3 regions of the Streptomyces sp. SID14515 genome follow, and region 3 is predicted to be linked to each of the others. Evidence: riboswitches for the same ligand, from Rfam matches in the RefSeq annotation. Region 3 holds a riboswitch; each other region holds the start of a gene.
The links. Region 3 has a riboswitch for cyclic di-AMP ahead of G3I54_RS03305 (LysM peptidoglycan-binding domain-containing M23 family metallopeptidase). Riboswitches for the same ligand answer to the same signal wherever they lie in the genome.
Positions count from the first base shown of each region.

Region 1 (6,596 bases), on a different contig from region 3:
GAGGTGGTCGCCCCAGATCTTGTAGACACCGAAGAGGTCCGTGCGGTAGATCGTCCCCTCCTTCTGGTTGATCTTGTCGAAGATGGTCTTCGCGGCGTCGATGGACGGCTGCTTCCACGCCGTCTGCCAGTTCAGTTCGGCCTTGCCCGCCGCCGCGTTCCAGGTGAACTGGGCGCGGTTGGGGTTCTTGGTGATCGAGAGGTAGAAGGAGGCCCAGGTCTCGATGCCGGTGGGCAGCGGAGCGACTTCGGCGAACGCTCCGCCGGCGTCCCAGTTGTCGATGCCGCCGGTCGGGATGGACGACTGCACCTTGCCCGTCGGATCCCAGAGGTGGTTGGCCCGGCCGCACATGACGTTGCCGTTGTCGCCCCAGCCCTTGCCGATCTCGTTGTTGAGGAGGGGCAGGGCGCCGGTGGCCTTGAGGCCGACGAGCAGCTTGCTGGTGCCCACGCTGCCCGCGGCGAAGAACACCTTGTCCGCCGTGACGGTCTTGGTCACGGCGGTCCGGCCGCCGGTGTCCAGCTGGTCGATGAGCACGGTGTAGCCGCCGCCGGGGGCCGGGGTGACCGTGGTGACCTTGTGGAGCGGGGAGATGGTGACCCGGCCGGTGGCCCTGATCCGGTCGATGTAGGTCTTCTGGAGCGACTTCTTGCCGTAGTTGTTGCCGTAGAGGATCTCCGCGTCCAGGGCCGACTTCGGTACGGTTCCGGCCGCCTCCTGCTTCATGTAGTCCCAGTCGTACACGGCGGGCACGAAGAGGAACGGGAAGCCGGAGCGCTGCGCGTGTTTTCGGCCGACCCGGGCGTACTGGTAGCAGTCGACGGTGTCGAACCAGGCGGGATCGATGGTGGTGACGCCGAGCCCGCTGTTGGCGCGCGGGTAGTAGGTGCTGTACATCTCCTCGGCGTTCACCGTCGGGAGGATGGCGCCGAAGTTCTCCCGGCGCGGGGTGACGGCCATGCCGCCGTTGACCAGGGATCCACCCCCGACGCCGCGGCCCTGGTAGACCGTGATGCCGCCGAACTCCTCGGCGTCCAGGATGCCGGTGTAGCGGTTGACGTCCTTGTCGATGGGGAAGCCGAGGAAGTTGCTCAGCGGCTGCTTGGTCCGGGTCCGCAGCCAGAAGGAGCGGTCGTCCGGTTTGGTGGTGTTGGCGAAGATCTTTCCGTCCGCGCCCGGGGTGTCCCAGGCCATGCCCATCTCGACCATGTGGACGTCCGTGCCGGCCTGGGCGAGCCGGAGGGCGGCGACGGAGCCGCCGTATCCGGTGCCGATGACCAGGACGGGCACATGGGCCCCGGAGCCGATCGGCGCTGCTGCCGCCCGTGCGCTCGCCCAGGCCGGTGCGGTGGTCCCGGCAAGCGCCGCGACCCCCAGAAGAGAACCTGTTCCAGTGATGAATCTTCGACGCGAGACGCCCTTGGTCCCGCCATCCTGCTTGGTAGTGTCACTCATGTGACATCCCTCACTCTCGACAGAGTGCAACAGGTTCTACTGTCGATCGCGTGGTAAGTCACTAGAAACTTGGGGGTAACTTCACGGCGCCGTCCGGCATGACGGAGGGGCCCCGGACCATGCAGTCCGGGGCCCCTCGGGTTCGGGCGCGGAGGATCAGTAGGCGCCGAAGACGTTGTCGATCGAGCCGTAGCGGTCCGCGGCGTAGTTGCACGCGGCCGTGATGTTGGCGACCGGGTCATAGCTGTCGGTCGAGGTGCCGGGCACGTGGTAGGCCTGGAAGGTCGGGTCGATGACCTGGAGCAGGCCCTTGGACGGGGTGCCCTTGACCGCGTTGGAGTCCCAGTTGTTGATCGCGGCGGGGTTGCCCGAGGACTCGCGCATGATGTTGCGGTGGATGCCCTCGTAGGTGCCGGGGATGCCGTGCTCGGCCATGACCGCGAGCGATTCCTTGATCCAGCCGTCGAGGTCATCGGTGTATGCGACGGCCTTCTCGGCGGCCGGAGCGGCCTTCGCCACCGGGGCGATGTTCGTACGCTCCGAACGGTCGGCACGGTCCGCCGACGCACCGCGCGCGGTGGCGGCGGAAGCCTTGGAGGACTTGGCGTCCGACGGGGCGGCGGCCTTGTTTCCGAGCGTCAGCTTGATACCCGGGTGAATAAGGTCGGGATTCTCTCCGACGATCTTCCGGTTGCCTTCGTACAGCTTCTGCCAGCCGCCGCTGACGGAATGCTCTCGGGCGATCTTGGAAAGCGTTTCGCCGGCCACCACGGAATGCTGGGCGGGCGCGGCCTTCACGGCGGAATTCGCCTGGGCGACCACCGCGGCGGGGGCCACGGCCTGCGGTGCGGCGGTGGGGGCGGGGGCCGCGAAGGCGCTGGTGGCGCCGATCACGGGGAGCGCGAGAACGGCTCCGCCGGTGGTCACGGCGGCGAGGCCACGACGCAGCGAGGTGGACTGGGGACGGCGGTGCTTACCCTGTGCGGGCATGGGGGATTTCCTCTCCGGCGCCTGCGAGGTGAGCTGTCGGGTTCAGACGGGAGATGTCTGGCCGCACGATCGTGCGACTTCACCCCAAGCCGTTCCGGTTACGGTTCGGCGACTTACCTGGGTCCCCCGCTCCTGCCGTACGTGAGTGGGTTTCGGATTCCCGGACGGCGGCAGGATTCGGCGTTCCATCCGGATTGACGGTGACCGTAGGCGAGAAACGCGGGACAGAACAAGCCCCGCATTCCGGATTCCCTTTTCCACGCAAGATCGAATGGCGGAATTCCCGGATCGGCCCGCACCGTCACGGCGTCAACTTTCTTCGCACAGAAGGGAACCGATGCCTCCGGTTCTGCGTCCGCGCCCTCGGACGTGACGCTCACCACTCGCTCGCGGTGATGGCGAAAACAGGCCCAGGCAAATGCATCAAAAGGCCTGGAAATCCCTTTACGGATAGACGGAGCAAAAGAACCAAATCGACCATATGGGCATAACGAAACGGGCCAATCGGACACTCTGGGTGGGGGTGACCGAAGGGCCCGCGGGGCGATCGCTTACGGTGTGGGGTGGAGACTAGTAAGCCAACCCTTACCTCCGACGTACGCTGTACCTGCCCGCGTTCGCCCGCCCCGAAGGATCACCACGCCATGACACGCCCCGTCCGCGTCGCCATTGTCGGAGCCGGCCCCGCCGGTATCTATGCTGCGGACGCGCTGCTCAAATCCGAGGTCTGCCAGGACCCGGGGGTCTCGATCGACCTCTTCGAGCGCATGCCCGCGCCCTTCGGCCTGATCCGTTACGGCGTGGCCCCCGACCACCCGCGCATCAAGGGCATCGTCAAGGCCCTGCACCAGGTGCTGGACAAGCCCCAGATCCGGCTCTTCGGCAACGTCAGCTACCCGCACGACATCGGCCTGGACGACCTGCGGTCGTTCTACGACGCGGTGATCTTCTCCACCGGCGCCGAGGCCGACCGGGCGCTCGACATCCCCGGCATCCAGCTGGACGGTTCCTACGGCGCCGCCGAGTTCGTCTCCTGGTACGACGGGCACCCCGAGGTCCCGCGCACCTGGCCGCTGACCGCGGAGAAGGTCGCGGTGCTCGGCGTCGGGAACGTGGCCCTGGACGTGGCCCGTGTCCTGGCCAAGACGGCGGACGAGCTGCTGCCCACCGAGATCCCGGACAACGTGTACCAGGGCCTCAAGCAGAACAAGGCGCTGGAGGTGCATGTGTTCGGGCGGCGTGGCCCCGCACAGGCCAAGTTCAGCCCGATGGAGCTGCGGGAGCTGGACCACTCCCCCAACATCGAGGTCATCGTCAACCCCGAGGACATCGAGTACGACGAGGGCTCCATCGCCACCCGCCGGGAGAACAAGCAGGCCAACATGGTCGCGCAGACCCTGGAGAACTGGGCGATCCGCGATGTCGGCGACCGCCCGCACAAGCTGTTCCTGCACTTCTTCGAGTCCCCGGTCGAGATCCTCGGCGAGGACGGCAAGGTCACCGCGCTGCGCACCGAGCGCACCGAGCTGGACGGCACCGGCAACGTCCGGGGCACCGGCAAGTTCACCGACTGGGACATGCAGAGCGTCTACCGCGCCGTCGGCTACTACTCGGAGGAGCTGCCCAAGCTCCCCTTCGACGTGGCCTCCGGCACCGTCCCGCACGAGGCGGGCCGGGTCATCGCCGGTGACGAGCACATGGCCTCGGTCTACGTCACGGGCTGGATCAAGCGCGGTCCGATCGGTCTGATCGGGCACACCAAGGGCGACGCCAACGAGACGGTCGCCTGCGTCCTGGAGGACCGCGCCGCCGGCCGCCTGCCCGAGCCGGCCACGCCCGCCCCGGAGGCCGTCGAGGCCTTCCTGGAGGACCGCGGCGTCCGCTACACGACGTGGGAAGGCTGGCACAAGCTGGACGCCCACGAGCAGGCGCTGGGCGCGGCCCAGGGCCGTGAGCGGATCAAGGTCGTGGAGCGCGAGGGCATGCTGGAGGCCTCCGGCGCCTTCGCGCCGAGCGAGCGCCCCGCCGACGCCTGATCGGCAAGACACCCCCTAGGGGTCCGGGTCCGGGGCTGCCGAGTGCCCCGGGCCCGGCCCTCGGAACGTGCGCCACAGGTCCGGTCCGAAGGTCCGCGCCGGGGGTCGCCGCACCGCCGGAGCCTCGGCCCACCGGGCGGCGAGCAGGAGCGCGATGTCGTCCGGGCGGTCGACGGCCGCCCTGGCCTCGCCGATGACCTGGTCGGCCGTCTCGGCCAGCGAGACCGCGCCGATGCGTTCGACGGTGGCGCGCAGCCGCTCGATGCCCTCGTCGATGTCCGTGCCGGGGCGCTCGATCAGCCCGTCCGTGAAGAGGGCGAGCATCGCTCCCGGGTCGAGCCGCATCTCCGTGACCGGGTAGGTCGCGTTCCCGTCGATGCCGAGCACGATGCCGCCGGGCAGGTCCAGCACCTCCGTCCGGCCGTCGGGCCGCCGCAGCACGGGCTGCGGATGCCCCGCCCGTACTGCGCGGGCCACACCGGTCGCCGGGTCGAGCGCGATGTAGCAGCAGCTGGCGAACTGACCCGGGTCCAGGTCGATGAGCAGCCGGTTGGTACCGCTCATCACCTCCTGCGGATCGTGGTTGCTCAGCGCGAACGCCCGTACCGCACTGCGCAGTTGTCCCATCGTCGCGGCGGCGGAGACACCGTGCCCCTGTACGTCGCCGATGATCAGGGCGAGTTCGTGGCCGGTCTCGATGACGTCGTACCAGTCGCCGCCCACGTCCATGCCCTGGGTGCCGGAGAGATAGCGGCCCAGGGTGTCGACCCCGTCGGCCTCCGGCAGTCGGTGCGGCAGCAGGGCGTCCTGGAGTCCGCGGGCGAGGGCCGACTCGCTGTCGTAGCGCTGGGCTCGTTGCAGGGCCTGGGCGATCAGGCCGGCCAGTGCCGTCAACACGGTGCGCTCCTCCGGGCTGAAGCCGCGCGGCCGGTCGAAGCCGAGGATGCAGGAGCCGACGGGCCGCCCCGAGGCGATCAGGGGCAGGAACGCCCGCGCCCCGACGTCCGCGTCGATGGGGATGCCCGGATAGGCCTCGGCCAGGCGCTGCATGGACTCGAAGAAGATCGGTCGGCCCGTGGTCAGGGTCTCCACGCCGGGAATGCTGACGTCGAGCCCGACCCCGTCGAAGCGGTCGAGGAACCCCTTCGGGAATCCCGTCTCCCAGGCCAGATGGAGGTGGCGCTCGTTCAGCAGGTAGATGGCCAGCTGACGGCCGCCGAACGCGGGCAGCAGCTCCTCGGTGACCACCGCGGAGACCTGACGTGCCGTGACCGCCTCGGTCAGCGCGATGGCGAGGGCCACCGGGCGGTACAGCGCGGAGGAGCGGTCGGCGGTCGAGCCGATGCCCAGCCCCGGTGAGGTCACGGAGCCGGGGGCGTAGGCCGGCTGGTCCGTCGCCTGGAGGACGACGCTCACCCCGTCGTGGCCGGGGTACAGGGACACCGACAGCCAGCGCGAGGGCGGGCGCTGGGCGAGGAAGTGGACGGGCTCGTCCGCTATCAGGGCGGCCCGGTAGTGGTCCTCGTAGGCCTCGTGCCCGAACCACGGCAGGGCCCGCCACACCACACGGCCGATCAGCTCCGCCCGCGAGTGGCCGAGCAGCTCCTCGGCGAGGCCGTTGGCGTACGTGATCCGCCCGAGCCGGTCCAGGGAGAGGATGCCCCGGGGCAACCGGTCGGCGGCCTCCGGCACGACGGGGCCCGCGCCCAGGTCGACCAGGAAGCCGGTCAGATGGCTGGCGGCCGCGTCGCCGTTCGGGTGGGTCCAGCGGCCGGACAGCTCCAGCAGATGGGACCGGCCGTCGGGACCGCGCAGCCGCATGCGGCGGACGACCGGTTCGGCGGACTCCACCGTCTGCCGGGCCAGGGCCCACAGCCCGTACACGTCCTCCGGGACCAGCCGTTCGGCGAGCGCGTCGACGGTGCCGGGGAAGGCGGCGGGCTCGAAGCCGAGGATCGCGCACAGGTCGTCGTCGGCGGCGACCCGTCCGGAGTGCAGGTCCCAGTCGAAGCGGCCGACCCGTACCGGGGGCGCGGTCGCGGCGGGCAGCTGCACGGGGACCGGTTCCGCCTCCCATACGCAGTCGACGCCCCGTCGCTCCAGATCGGTGAGCGC
Region 1 is NZ_JAAGMH010000021.1:55,108-61,703, reverse strand. It holds gene G3I54_RS03835 (GMC oxidoreductase) at 1-1,455, opposite strand, end outside; gene G3I54_RS03830 (transglycosylase SLT domain-containing protein) at 1,612-2,445, opposite strand; cyclic di-AMP (ydaO/yuaA leader) riboswitch at 2,451-2,638, opposite strand; gene G3I54_RS03825 (FAD-dependent oxidoreductase) at 3,090-4,481, shown strand; gene G3I54_RS03820 (SpoIIE family protein phosphatase) at 4,497-6,596, opposite strand, start outside.
Region 1: it holds a riboswitch for cyclic di-AMP, as region 3 does, so the genes downstream of both, G3I54_RS03830 (transglycosylase SLT domain-containing protein) here and G3I54_RS03305 (LysM peptidoglycan-binding domain-containing M23 family metallopeptidase) in region 3, are expected to answer to the same signal.

Region 2 (6,596 bases), on a different contig from region 3:
ACCACCTTCGGCACGGGCACTTCGTTCGGCGCGGAGGCCCCGTACGCCACGGAGGCGTACGAGACCGGAACGTACGAGACGGGCGCCTACGACACCGGTACGTATCCGGCCGGCACCGCGTACGGAACCGGCGGCGTCCACGGCGCGGACGCCTACGAGACCGGGGCGTATCCGACCGGCGCGTACGGCACGGCGGCCGTCGCCGCCGACACCGGGACGTACGCCACCACCGGCGTCTACGACACGGGCACGTACGGCGGCGGGGCCTACGACACGGGCGCCTACGACGCGACCGCGTGGAACTCCGGCGCCACGCCCGGGGACACCGCGTACGAGCCCGAACAGACGTCGTACCCGCTGTACGAACAGCAGTCGGCCGACGCGACGGCGCCCGAGGCCTCGGCCGAGCCGGACGGTACGGCCGAGGAGCCGCAGGCCGACCCGACCGCCACCGCCGCGTTCGCCGTCCTCGAACCGGACGCCGCGCCGGAGCGGGAGCGGGACGCCGGGGACGACTTCCCCGCCCCGCACCCCGTGAACCGCACCGCCGTCCGTGCCCCCGCACCCCGCAACCGGGCCCGTCGGCGTACCCCCGCCAAGCGCTCCGCCCTGCTGACCGTCGCGGTGCCCTCCGCCTGCGTGATGAGCGTCGCGGGCATCGCCGCGGCCTCGGTCAGCGGGATGCCCGGCGGCGAGGAGAAGCAGGACGAGACGACCACCTCGCTGGCGGTCGCCGACCCCAGCACGGTCAAGCCGGTAGCCGCGAACAACCAGCTGGACAGCCAGCTGGAGCAGCTCTCCGAGGGCAGCGACGACTTCCGTGAGCGCGCGAGCCGCACCCAGGAGCGCATCGACCTGCGGGAGCGGCAGGCGGCGGAGAAGAAGAAGCGCGAGGAGGAGGCCGCACGCCGTGAGGCGCTGCGACCCAAGTTCGTCCTGCCGGTCAAGCAGCACGGGCTCAGCGCCTACTACGGTCAGGCCGGCGTCAACTGGATGTCCGTGCACTCGGGCATCGACTTCCCCGTCTCGTACGGCACTCCGGTGATGGCCGCGACCGACGGCACCGTGCGCACCCAGCTGAACAGCGCCTACGGGGTCATGGCGATCGTGACGGCGGCCGACGGCACCGAGACCTGGTACTGCCACCTCAGCAGCACCAAGATCCGCTCGGGTCCGGTGAAGGCCGGTGACGTCATCGCGTACTCCGGGAACTCGGGCAACTCCACCGGTCCTCACCTGCACTTCGAGGTCCGGCCCGGCGGCGGTGCGGCGATCGACCCGCTGGTGTGGCTGCGCAGCAAGGGCGTCAACCCGACCTGACGAGCATGTGAAAAAAGGGGGGCCCGAGGGCCCCCCTTTTCGCGTCCGTCCGTGCGTCTACAGCTTCTCGACCGGCGCGTACCGCAGGAGCAGCTTCTTCGGGCGCTCGTCGCCGAAGTCGACCGTCGCCTTGGCCTGGTCGCCGAAGCCCTCGACGGCCGTCACCGTGCCGAGCCCGAACTGGTCGTGCGTGACCCGGTCCCCGACCACCAGGGTGACCGTCGGCTTCTCCGCGCCGCGCCGGGTCGCGAAGCCCGAGGGGCCGGTGCGGGCGCGGGAGGAGGAGAGCGAGGACGTGATGCCGGAGGTCGGTCCGGCGGGGGCGGCCATCGGGCCCTTGCGCTTCCACTCCAGGTGCTGCTCCGGGATCTCCTCCAGGAACCGCGAGGGCGGGTTGTACGAGGGCTGGCCCCAGGCGCTGCGCATCGCGGCCCGGGTCAGATAGAGCCGTTCGCGGGCGCGGGTGATGCCGACGTACGCGAGGCGGCGCTCCTCCTCCAGCTCCTTGGTCTGGCCGAGGGCGCGCATGTGCGGGAAGACGCCGTCCTCCATGCCGGTGAGAAAGACCACCGGGAACTCCAGACCCTTCGCGGTGTGCAGGGTCATCAGCGTGATGACGCCGGAGCCGTCCTCGTCCTCGTCGGGGATCTGGTCGGAGTCCGCGACGAGCGCGACCTTCTCCAGGAACTCCGCGAGCGTGCCCGCGCCCTCCTCGTCGCCGCGCTCCTGCTCGAACTCCAGGGCGACGGCGGCGAGTTCCTGAAGGTTCTCGATACGGGTCTCGTCCTGCGGGTCGGTGGAGGACTGGAGCTCGGCGAGATAGCCCGTGCGCTCCAGGACGGCTTCCAGCACGACGGCGGGCCCGGCGCCGGACTCGACGATCGTGCGCAGCTCCTCCATCAGCGTGTTGAAGCGCTTGACGGCGTTGGAGGAGCGGGCGGCCATGCCGTACGCCTCGTCGACGCGGCGCAGCGCCTGCGGGAAGGAGATCTTCTCGCGCGTCGACAGGGCGTCGATCATGGCCTCGGCGCGGTCGCCGATGCCGCGCTTGGGGACGTTGAGGATGCGGCGCAGCGGGACGGTGTCCTCGGGGTTGGCGAGGACGCGGAGGTAGGCCAGGACGTCCCGGACCTCCTTGCGCTCGTAGAAGCGCACGCCGCCGACGACCTTGTAGGGCAGGCCGACGCGGATGAAGATCTCTTCGAAGACACGGGACTGGGCGTTGGTCCGGTAGAAGACGGCGACGTCGCCCGCCTTGGCGTCGCCCGCGTCGGTGAGCCGGTCGATCTCGTCGGCGACGAACTGCGCCTCGTCGTGCTCGGTGTCGGCGACATAGCCGGTGATGCGGGCGCCGGAGCCGGCGTTGGTCCAGAGGTTCTTGGGGCGGCGGCTCTCGTTGCGCTCGATGACGGCGTTGGCGGCGGAGAGGATCGTCTGCGTGGAGCGGTAGTTCTGCTCCAGCAGGATCGTCGTCGCGCTCGGGTAGTCCTCCTCGAACTGGAGGATGTTGCGGATGGTCGCGCCCCGGAAGGCGTAGATCGACTGGTCCGCGTCGCCCACCACGCACAGCTCGGCGGGCGCGTCGTTCTCCCCGGCCGGGCCGACCAGCTCACGGACCAGCGTGTACTGGGCGTGGTTGGTGTCCTGGTACTCGTCGACGAGGACGTGGCGGAAGCGGCGGCGGTAGTGCTCGGCGACGTCCGGGAAGGCCTGGAGGAGGTGGACCGTCGTCATGATGATGTCGTCGAAGTCCAGGGCGTTGGCCTCGCGCAGGCGGGCCTGGTAGAGCGCGTACGCCTGGGCGAGGGTCTTCTCGAACCCGTCCGCCGCCTGTCCGGCGAAGGTCTCCTCGTCGATGAGCTCGTTCTTGAGGTTGGAGACCTTGGCGGTGAAGGACTTCGGCGGATAGCGCTTGGGGTCCAGGTCGAGGTCACGGCAGACCAGGGCCATCAGGCGCTTGGAGTCGGCGGCGTCGTAGATCGAGAACGACGAGGTGAAGCCGAGCTTCTTCGACTCGCGGCGCAGGATGCGGACGCACGCGCTGTGGAAGGTCATGACCCACATGGCGTTGGCGCGCGGGCCCACCAGCTGCTCGACGCGCTCCTTCATCTCGCCCGCGGCCTTGTTGGTGAAGGTGATCGCGAGGATCTGCCCGGGGTGCGTGCCGCGCTCGGCCAGCAGATGGGCGATGCGGTGGGTGAGCACCCGGGTCTTGCCGGAGCCGGCCCCGGCGACGATGAGCAGCGGGGATCCGGCGTGCACGACGGCGGCGCGCTGCTCGGTGTTCAGCCCGTCGAGCAGCGCGGCGGAGTCGATCACCGGGCGCGGGTGACCGTCCCGGTAGTACCCGTCCCGGGGAGGCGGGGGCGCGTCGTAGACGCCCTCGAAGAGTCCCTCCGGCACCGCTTCGGGCGCGTGGTCCTCGGGGGGCGGCGGGGGGCCGTCCTCCGCGGGCTGGAGGCCGGTCAGGAAACTGTCGTCAAAGAGGCTGCTCATCGCCTACTGAGTCTAGGCGGCCGGACTGACAACCTTCCGCCGAAGCCGGGAAGCGACGGTTTCGGCTCTACGCACGGAGAGCGGACGTCGACGTTCCGTGAAGGAGTGCCCGGTCGGAGGGGGTGCGGAGCCCTCGATCCGAAAAGGTCACGAAAATGTATCGGGCATATCGCTCATCGTGCTTCCCAGCGGTGCCACGGGTTGGCTAGCGTGCTCGGTCAGGTGATCCGTACCTCCCTGAGGCGAACCGCGCCTAACGGACACCTCTGCCGAATCCGTCCTGCCCTCCAGGCAGTTCGGAACCGGGGACCCACACGCAGAACCGGGGTGAATCGGTCCGTGACCTCGATCCGGACCGTAGGACAGCCTTCCGTTCCGTCCGAACCCGACAGCTAACCCGGTAGGCGGTCCACGGAAGGAGATGCCGGTCTTGGCATCGCATCGCAAGCCGCGCACGAAGGTGCGCACCACCACTCCCGCCGTCGGGCTGACGACGGCCGCGCTGGCCTCCGTGACGTTGCTCTCCACGCAGAGCGCCACGGCCGCGCCCGCGGAGCCGAAGCCCGCCATCGAGGAAGTGCAGAAGAAGGTCGACGCCCTGTACCGGCAGGCGGGCACCGCGACCCAGGAGTACAACCGGGCCAAGGCCGCCTCCGCCACGCAGCAGAAGAAGGTCGACACGCTGCTCTCCGACGTGGCGAAGCGGACCGAGAAGATCAACGAGGCGCGCCGGGCGCTGGGCTCCTACGCGGCGGCGCAGTACCGCAGCGGCGGCATCGCGCCCACGGCGACGTTCTTCCTGGCGGACGACCCGCAGGGGTACTTCGACCAGAGCCGGCTGATGGACCGGGCGACGGAGCGGCAGCAGAAGGCCGTCACCGATTTCCGTACGCAGCAGGCCTCGGCGGCGAAGAAGCGCGCGGAGGCGGTGAAGAGCCTGGAGACCCTCACCGAGACGCAGGCCACGCTCGCCTCCAGCAAGAAGGACGTGCAGACCAAGCTCACCGAGGCCCGTGGGCTGCTGTCCCGGCTGACCGCCGAGGAGAAGGCGCGGCTGGCGGAGCTGGAGCGCAAGAAGGAGGCCGAGGCCAAGGAGAAGGCGGCGAAGCTGGCCGCCCGGCAGGCCGCCGAGGCGAAGGAGAAGGCCGAGGCGGAGGAGAAGGCCCGCGAGGAGGCCGCGAAGGAGTCGGGCGGTTCGGGCACGGGCTCCGGTTCCGGTACGGGCACGGGTTCGGGCTCCGGATCCGGTACGGGCAGCGGTTACGCCGCCAAGGCGGAGAAGGTGCTGGACTTCGCCCGCGCCCAGATCGGGAAGCCGTACGTCTGGGGCGCGTCGGGCCCCTCCTCGTACGACTGCTCGGGGCTGACGCAGGCGGCGTGGCGGGAGGCGGGCGTGACCCTGCCGCGGACCACCTGGGATCAGGTGAAGGTCGGGACCCGGGTCGCCACGTCCGACCTGCGGCCGGGGGACCTGGTCTTCTTCTACGACGACATCAGCCATGTCGGCATCTACAAGGGCGACGGCATGATGATCCACGCCCCGAAGCCGGGTGCGAACGTGCGCGAGGAGTCGATCTACTACATGCCGATCTACGGGAGCGTCCGCCCGGCGTAGTACGGGTACGGGCCGGGGGGCGGCTCTTCGGCGGCCGCCCCCGGAAGGCCGTGGTCCGGCCTCAGGTCCAGACGGTGGCGATGAAGATGTTGGCGACCGTCAGCCCGCCGACCGCCCCGAACGCGCCCTCGTCGACCGTCTCGTCGTCCCGCTTGACGTAGACCAGGGCGAGGATCACGACCAGCAGCGCCAGCTTGATGCCGATCTTGACGTTGTTCACGGTCTGGTCGTCGGCCTGGTTGAGGCCGACGAGGGCGATGCCGGTGACGAGCATGGTCAGCGCACCGTGGAGCATGGCCGGGCCGAAGCGGGCGGTGCCCTCACCCATGGCCTTCATCTGCGTCAGGAAGCCGCCCAGCAGGGAGGCGATGCCGATGATGTGCAGGGCGACGAAGACATTGATGAGTACGTCCATGGCTCCGGAGCCTAGCCATGGCCAAAGTTTTACCTTTCAGTGAGGCAAGCCTTCATTGATCGCTTCGATCATCAGCGATCGGCGAAACGTCACATCAGGGCAATAGCTGTCATGGTGACCCTTTTCCGCGCACCCGGATTAGCGTCCTTCACGGACCCGCCGGTATCCCCCGGCGGTCGGCCGACAGGAAGGATGCCGCCCCCGTGGCAGCGCACCGCAGGTCAGCTCACCGAAAACCCAAGCAGCGCCCGTTCACCGGCCCTGCTGCCCGCACCGCCGCCACCCTGGCGCTCGCCGGGGCCGCCACCGCCGTCTCGGTCAGCGGGGCCGGCGCGGCCCCCGCCGAACCGGCTCCCACCGCCGACCAGGTCAAGGCGAAGGTCGACCGGCTCTACCACGACGCCGAGGTCGCCACCGAGAAGTACAACGGGGCGAAGGAGAAGGCGGCCGCCGCCACCCGCAGGGTCGAGGCCCTGACCGACGAGGCCGCCCGCCGCACCGACCGCCTCAACACCACGCGGAACGCCCTGGGTTCGCTGGCCACCGCGCAGTACCGCGGCGGCACCCTCGACCCGGCCCTGCAACTGGCGCTCTCCTCCGACCCCGACGCCTATCTGCAGCGCGCCTCCTACCTCGACCGGGCGGGCGACCGCCAGAGCGGCCTGCTGCGGAACATCAAGCGGCAGGTCTCCCAGATCACCCGCGTCAAGGCCACCGCCGACCAGGAGACCGAACGCCTCGCCGCCCGCC
Region 2 is NZ_JAAGMH010000043.1:22,672-29,267, reverse strand. It holds gene G3I54_RS08475 (peptidoglycan DD-metalloendopeptidase family protein) at 1-1,320, shown strand, start outside; gene pcrA (DNA helicase PcrA) at 1,378-3,816, opposite strand; cyclic di-AMP (ydaO/yuaA leader) riboswitch at 4,074-4,239, shown strand; gene G3I54_RS08465 (C40 family peptidase) at 4,238-5,431, shown strand; gene G3I54_RS08460 (hypothetical protein) at 5,493-5,846, opposite strand; gene G3I54_RS08455 (NlpC/P60 family protein) at 6,050-6,596, shown strand, end outside.
Region 2: it holds a riboswitch for cyclic di-AMP, as region 3 does, so the genes downstream of both, G3I54_RS08465 (C40 family peptidase) here and G3I54_RS03305 (LysM peptidoglycan-binding domain-containing M23 family metallopeptidase) in region 3, are expected to answer to the same signal.

Region 3 (6,596 bases):
GTCGACGAGATGATGATCTCGCCCGCCTACGCCTACGAGAAGGCTCCCGACCAGGAGCACTTCCTGGGCGTCGAGCAGACCCGAGAGCTCTTCAAGAAGGCCTTCGCGGGCGGCAACCGGGCCCGCTGGCGGCTCAACCACTCGCCGCTCTTCCTGGACTTCCTGGAGGGCAAGGCGGACTTCCCGTGCACCGCGTGGGCGATTCCGAACTACTCGCTCTTCGGCTGGCAGCGCCCCTGCTACCTGATGAGCGACGGCTACGTACCGACGTACCGTCAGCTCATCGAGGAGACCGACTGGGAGAAGTACGGCCGCGGCAAGGACCCGCGCTGCGCCAACTGCATGGCGCACTGCGGCTACGAGCCCACGGCGGTGCTCGCCACCATGGGGTCCCTCAAGGAATCCCTGCGCGCGGCCCGGGAGACCATCACCAGCAACCGGTGAGCCGGTGACCGACGAGGTACGGCCGGCCGCCGCGGGTTCCCCGGGCGGCCGGCCGCACGGTGCAGCACATCCGAAGGAGAAGAGCGGGCGATGACGGACGGCGGATCCCAGGGCTTCGATCTGACGCGGCTCCTCGCCGAGCGCGGGGCCGAGCGGTACGAGCTGCACGCGCGCCACCTCAACCACCAGCTGCCGCGCATGCTGCACACCATCGGCTTCGACAAGGTCTACGAGCGGGCCGAGGGCGCGTATTTCTGGGACGCGGACGGCAACGACTACCTCGACATGCTCGCCGGGTTCGGCGTCATGGGCCTGGGCCGCCACCACCCCGTCGTCCGGCAGGCCCTGCACGACGTCCTGGACGCCCAGCTCGCCGACCTCACCCGCTTCGACTGCCAGCCGCTGCCCGGACTGCTCGCCGAGAAGCTGCTGACCCACAGCCCGCACCTGGACCGCGTCTTCTTCGGGAACAGCGGCACGGAAGCGGTCGAGACGGCGCTGAAATTCGCCCGGTACGCCACCGGGAAGCCCCGGGTCCTCTACTGCGACCACGCCTTTCACGGGCTCACCACCGGATCGCTGTCGGTCAACGGGGAGAGCGGCTTCCGCGACGGCTTCGCCCCGCTGCTGCCCGACACGGCCGTGCCGCTCGGCGACCTGGACGCGCTGCGCCGCGAGCTGAAGCGGGGCGATGTCGCGGCCCTGGTCGTCGAGCCGATCCAGGGCAAGGGCGTGCACGCCGCGCCGCCCGGCTATCTGCGTCAGGCGCAGGAGCTGCTGCACCGGCACAAGGCGCTCCTGATCGCCGACGAGGTGCAGACGGGCCTGGGCCGGACCGGGGACTTCTACGCCTACCAGCACGAGGAGGGCGTGGAGCCCGATCTGGTCTGCGTGGCCAAGGCGCTCTCCGGCGGCTATGTGCCCGTCGGCGCGACCCTCGGCAAGGACTGGATCTTCCGCAAGGTCTACTCCTCGATGGACCGGGTCCTCGTCCACTCCGCGAGCTTCGGCTCCAACGCGCAGGCGATGGCGGCCGGGCTCGCCGTCCTGACGGTGATGGAGGACGAGGAGACCGTCGCGAACGCCCGGCGCACCGGCGATCTGCTGCGCGAGCGGCTGGCGGCCCTGGTGGACCGCTACGAGCTGCTGCACGAGGTCCGCGGGCGCGGGCTGATGATCGGCATCGAGTTCGGCCGGCCGTCGTCGCTGAAGCTCCGCAGCCGCTGGACCATGCTCCAGGCGGCCCGCAAGGGGCTCTTCGCTCAGATGGTCGTGGTGCCGCTGCTCCAGAAGCACCGGATCCTCACCCAGGTCTCCGGCGACCACCTGGAAGTGATCAAGCTGATCCCGCCGCTGGTCATCGGCGACGCGGAGGTGGAGCGCTTCGTGGCGGCGTTCACCTCCGTCATGGACGACGCGCACAGCGGCGGCGGACTGATGTGGGACTTCGGCCGGACGCTGGTCAAGCAGGCCGTGGCCAACCGCTGACGGATGCCGCTTTGCCTCCGGGGCAAGTTATTTGCCCCGGAGGAAAGATCCTGGCCCAATGGAGGCATGAACCCTCCGGACGAAGGGGTGCCGGACGAGCTCCCCGGCGTCGCACCCCGACTGCGTGACCTGCGCCGAAGCCGTGGTCTCACCCTGGAGACCGCCGCCCGGCGGGCCGGACTCTCCCCGGCCCATCTCTCCCGGCTGGAGACCGGCCGCCGACAGCCCTCGCTGCCGATGCTGCTGGGGCTGGCCCGTATCTACGGTACGACGGTCTCCGAGCTCCTCGGCGAGCAGCCGCCCGAACGGGACGCGATCGTCCGCGGCGGCGGCTTCGAGGGGGCGGAGGCGGACGGCTGGATGTACCGGCAGGCCGGCGGCTCCGGCCGCGCGATGCAGGCCCTGCGGGTACGTGTTCCGTACGGGGCCCAGGGCGACCTGGTCCGGGTCCATCCCGGCGAGGAGTGGCTGTACGTCATGGAGGGGCGGCTGCGGGTCGGGCTCGGCGACACCGTGCACGACCTCGAACCCGGCGACAGCGCCCACTTCGACTCGCTCACCCCGCACCGGATCGCGGCCGTCGACCGCGGCGGTGCTGAGCTGCTCTTCGTCCACACCCTGCTGCAGAGTCCCGCCGCCGAGCTCTGCCTCGGCAACGCCCTCCACGCGCGCTGACCGGCCGTCCCCGCCGGCTCCATCCTTCGCTCCACCGGCCGCGAGGCCGACAGAGAGGACCGTCATGTCCGATTCCGAACACTACGACCCGCTGGGCCCCGGACGTCGCGCGAACGAGGACCCGCAGGAGAAGCGGATGCCGCGCGGCGTCATCATCCGGCTCTTCGCCTATCTGGTGGCGGGCCATGTCATCGCGGCCTTCCTCTACCTGCTCTTCGTGGTGGCCGGGAGCAAGTGACGGCCCGCCGGCGGACGGGTCAGTCCTGGTCGAGCAGGCGCTCGCGCAGCCGCTCCCGGGTGTCGGCGGAGATCTTCAGCCCCTCGGCCAGGTAGCGGTCCGTCGTGCCCCAGTTCTCCTCGATGGTCGCGAAGGCCGCCGCGAGATAGGCGGGCCGCGCCCCGAAGAGCGGGTCCAGCAGCTCCATCACCTCGGGCGACATGCCCGCGTCGGACGCGTCGGAGCGCTTCACGTTGTAGCGGCGGTGGAGGTCGTTGGACTTGAGGTAGTCCTCCTCGATCGCCTCCACCTCCACGCCGACCGCCAGCAGGGCGACCGCGATCGAGAGGCCGGCCCGGTCCTTGCCCGCCGCGCAGTGCATCAGGGCCGGGACGCTGTCCTCGGCCAGCGCGTGCAGCACCCGGCTGTGCTCGGCGGTGCGGTCCTCGATCGTCGCGCGGTACATCCGGATCATGCGGTCGACGCCCTTGCCGTTGGCGAGGACCGAGCGCAGCTGCTCGATGTTCCCGTCGCCCACCAGCCGCCAGAACTCCGCGCCGTCGGCCGGGTCCGAGAGCGGAATGCTGACATTGCGGACACCGGGCAGCTCGATGTCGTAACCGTCGAGGCGGTGGTCGGCGGAGTGGCGGAAGTCGAAGACCGTGTGCAGTCCGAGCCCGCCGAGGAAGGCCGCGTCCTCGGCGGTGGCGTGCGCCAGGTGGCCGCTGCGGTAGAGCCGCCCGAAGGCGGTGCGCCGCCCGTCCGTGGTGGGGAGCCCGCCCACGTCGCGGAAGTTGCGGACTCCGGTCAGCACGGTCTCTGTCGGCGGGACCTGCGGCACCTGCTGCGTCACGGTGGCTCCTGGGATCTCTGGCGTCGGCGCGGCTCGCCGGCGAGGGCGCTCCCGTGACGATACGACATCGATTCGACAGAAAATCATCACGGTCGCCACCCCGTCGCGGGGTGCCGTCGAGGCCGGGCTGACCCGGCGTCAGGAGCACTCTCGGCGGCATGTCCGTATTGGTGTATTTCGCAGAACATGCCCCGCTAATGGGGGAGATGGGATTCCGGAGGTGAGCGGGATCATATCCGTGACGGACCGTGGCGAGCGCGCCCGGGGGTATTCCCGTTGCCCGTACGGAAATCCAAGATCCGTAATCCACGGAGTGTGACGGGAAATCCGGGGCGATATCGAATCGATGATTCCGGCGCGCAACCGATGGCTTGTTCCGCTCGTCCTGACCGGTTTACGGTCGCCGCAATCCGGACGGACCGCCTAATCCTGCCGCCGCCCGGAATTCGCACCCACCCACTCACGTGTGGCAGGAGCGGGGGAACCAGGTAAGCCGCCGATCCGGAGTGATCCGGACCGGCTCGGGGTGAAGTCGCCGCAACGCGACCGGGCATCTCCAGCCCGAACCCGACAGCTCACCTCGCAGGCGCCGGAGAGGAACTTCCCCATGCCCGCAAAGGGTAAGCACCGTCGTCCGAAGTCCGGCCCGATCTCCCGCGGCGTCCTCGTCGCGGGGACCGGCGGCGCCGCACTCGCCCTGCCGCTCATCGGCGCCACCGTCGCGAGCGCCGCCGACCAGGCCGCTCCGGCCGCGAAGCCCGCCGCCGCCTCGGTCGCCGCCGCGCACACCGCCCCGTCGGCCGCCCCCGCCGCGTCGAAGACCGCCCCGAAGACGTACTCCGTCGTCTCCGGCGACTACCTGTCGAAGATCGCGGCCGAGCACCAGCTCAAGGGCGGGTGGGAGAAGCTGTACCAGGACAACCGCTCCACCGTCGGCGAGAACCCCAGCCTGATCCACCCGGGCATGAAGCTGACCCTCGGCGCCAAGGGCTCCGCCCCGGCCGAGAAGTCCGCCGCTCCCGAGGCCGCCCCGAAGAAGGCCGCTCCGGCCCCGAAGGCCGCGCCGAAGGAAGCCCCGAAGGGCGACACCATCTCCGCCGACGACTCCGAGGGCTCCGGCGACTCCGCGCAGACCGGCTCCTCCGAGGCCACCGGCTCCGGCTGGTCGGCCCCGCTGGCCAGCGCCAACGTCACCACCCAGTACCGCGCTTCGGGCGCCAGCTGGTCCAGCGGCTACCACACCGGATCGGACTTCCAGGCCGCCTCCGGCACCCCCGTCCTGGCCATCGGCCCGGGCACCGTCGTCTCGGCCGGCAACAGCGGCTCGTACGGCAACGAGGTCGTCATCCAGCACGAGGACGGCATGTACTCCCAGTACGCCCACCAGTCCTCGCTGAACGTCTCCGTCGGCCAGACCGTCACCGGCGGCCAGCAGATCGGCCTCTCCGGCTCCACCGGCAACTCCACCGGCCCGCACCTGCACTTCGAGGTCCGCACCGGCCCGAGCTACGGCTCGGACGTCGACCCGATCGCGTACCTGCGTCAGCACGGCGTCTCCGTCTGACCGAGCGCGACGAGAAGTATCCGAGGGGCGGTGCGCGGCGGCGCACCGCCCCTCTCTTTATTCCGGCTTTACCAAAACCTGACCGGGTGGTCTATCTCACCACCCGTCAACCCCGTATTACGGTCGCGTAGGTCACATCGAACGATGCAGGATAAGTGCTTGTGGCAGACGATTCGAGAAACAACCAGCAGCACATCATCGGGTCGTACGCGGCGATTGGCGACAGTTTCACCGAGGGCGTCGGCGACCCCGGCCCCGACGGGACCTTCGTAGGCTGGGCGGACCGCTTCGCGGTCCTCCTCGCCGACCGGCTCCCGGCCCCCGACGCGGAGGCCGGCCCCGAGGACTCCCCGCACGGGGACTTCCGCTACGCCAATCTCGCCGTACGAGGACGTCTCCTCGACCAGATCGTCGAGGAGCAGATCCCCCGCGCCAAGGAGCTGGCCCCCGACCTGGTCAGCTTCTGCGCGGGCGGCAACGACATCATCCGGCCCGGCACCGACCCCGACGACCTCGCCGAGCGTTTCGAGCGGGCGGTCGCCGACCTGAGCAACGCCGTCGGCACGGTCATGGTCACCACCGGCTTCGACACCCGGGGCGTTCCGGTGCTGCGCCACATGCGCGGCAAGATCGCCACGTACAACGTCCATCTGCGGGCCATCGCCGACCGCTACCAGTGCCCCGTGCTGGACCTGTGGTCGCTGCGCTCGGTCCAGGACCGGCGCGCGTGGGACGCCGACCGGCTGCATCTGTCGCCCGAGGGCCACACCCGGGTTGCCCTGCGCGCCGCCCAGGTCCTCGGCCACGACGTGCCCGCCGACCCCGACCAGCCCTGGCCTCCGCAGGCCCAGCGCAGCCCCTTCGACGAGCGGCGCGACAACATCCAGTGGGCCCGCGAATACCTGGTGCCGTGGATCGGACGACGGCTGCGCGGCGAGTCCTCCGGCGACCACGTCGAGGCGAAGCGCCCCGACCTGCTGCCGCTGTAGCGGCCGGGAGCTCAGGGCTCCAGCAGGGGAAGCGCACGCCGGGACGGGTTCGGCACCACGAGCCCGTCCGGCGGCGTGCCCGCGCCCGGTGGGCGCCCCGCCGGTATCCGCTCCAGGACGCCGCCCGCGAACACGTCGTACAGCGGCAGCGTCTCCAGATGCACATAGCCGATGTGGCAGTCGCACACGGCGAGCGGACAGGCCCGCGGGCCGAGCGCCCGGCGGTAGCTGCCGTCGTAGAGATTGCCCAGCTCCGCCTTGACGAAGTGACAGCGCCGCACCGTGCCGTCGCCGTCCACCGAGATCACCGACTCGCCCGTCCGGCAGGGCAGCCCCGCCGAGCGGTGCGGATCACGGCTGTAGGGG
Region 3 is NZ_JAAGMH010000019.1:27,233-33,828, forward strand. It holds gene hpnH (adenosyl-hopene transferase HpnH) at 1-444, shown strand, start outside; gene G3I54_RS03290 (aspartate aminotransferase family protein) at 535-1,932, shown strand; gene G3I54_RS03295 (XRE family transcriptional regulator) at 1,999-2,607, shown strand; gene G3I54_RS38835 (DUF6126 family protein) at 2,672-2,845, shown strand; gene G3I54_RS03300 (tyrosine-protein phosphatase) at 2,865-3,677, opposite strand; cyclic di-AMP (ydaO/yuaA leader) riboswitch at 4,121-4,281, shown strand; gene G3I54_RS03305 (LysM peptidoglycan-binding domain-containing M23 family metallopeptidase) at 4,285-5,241, shown strand; gene G3I54_RS03310 (SGNH/GDSL hydrolase family protein) at 5,403-6,230, shown strand; gene G3I54_RS03315 (STM4011 family radical SAM protein) at 6,242-6,596, opposite strand, start outside.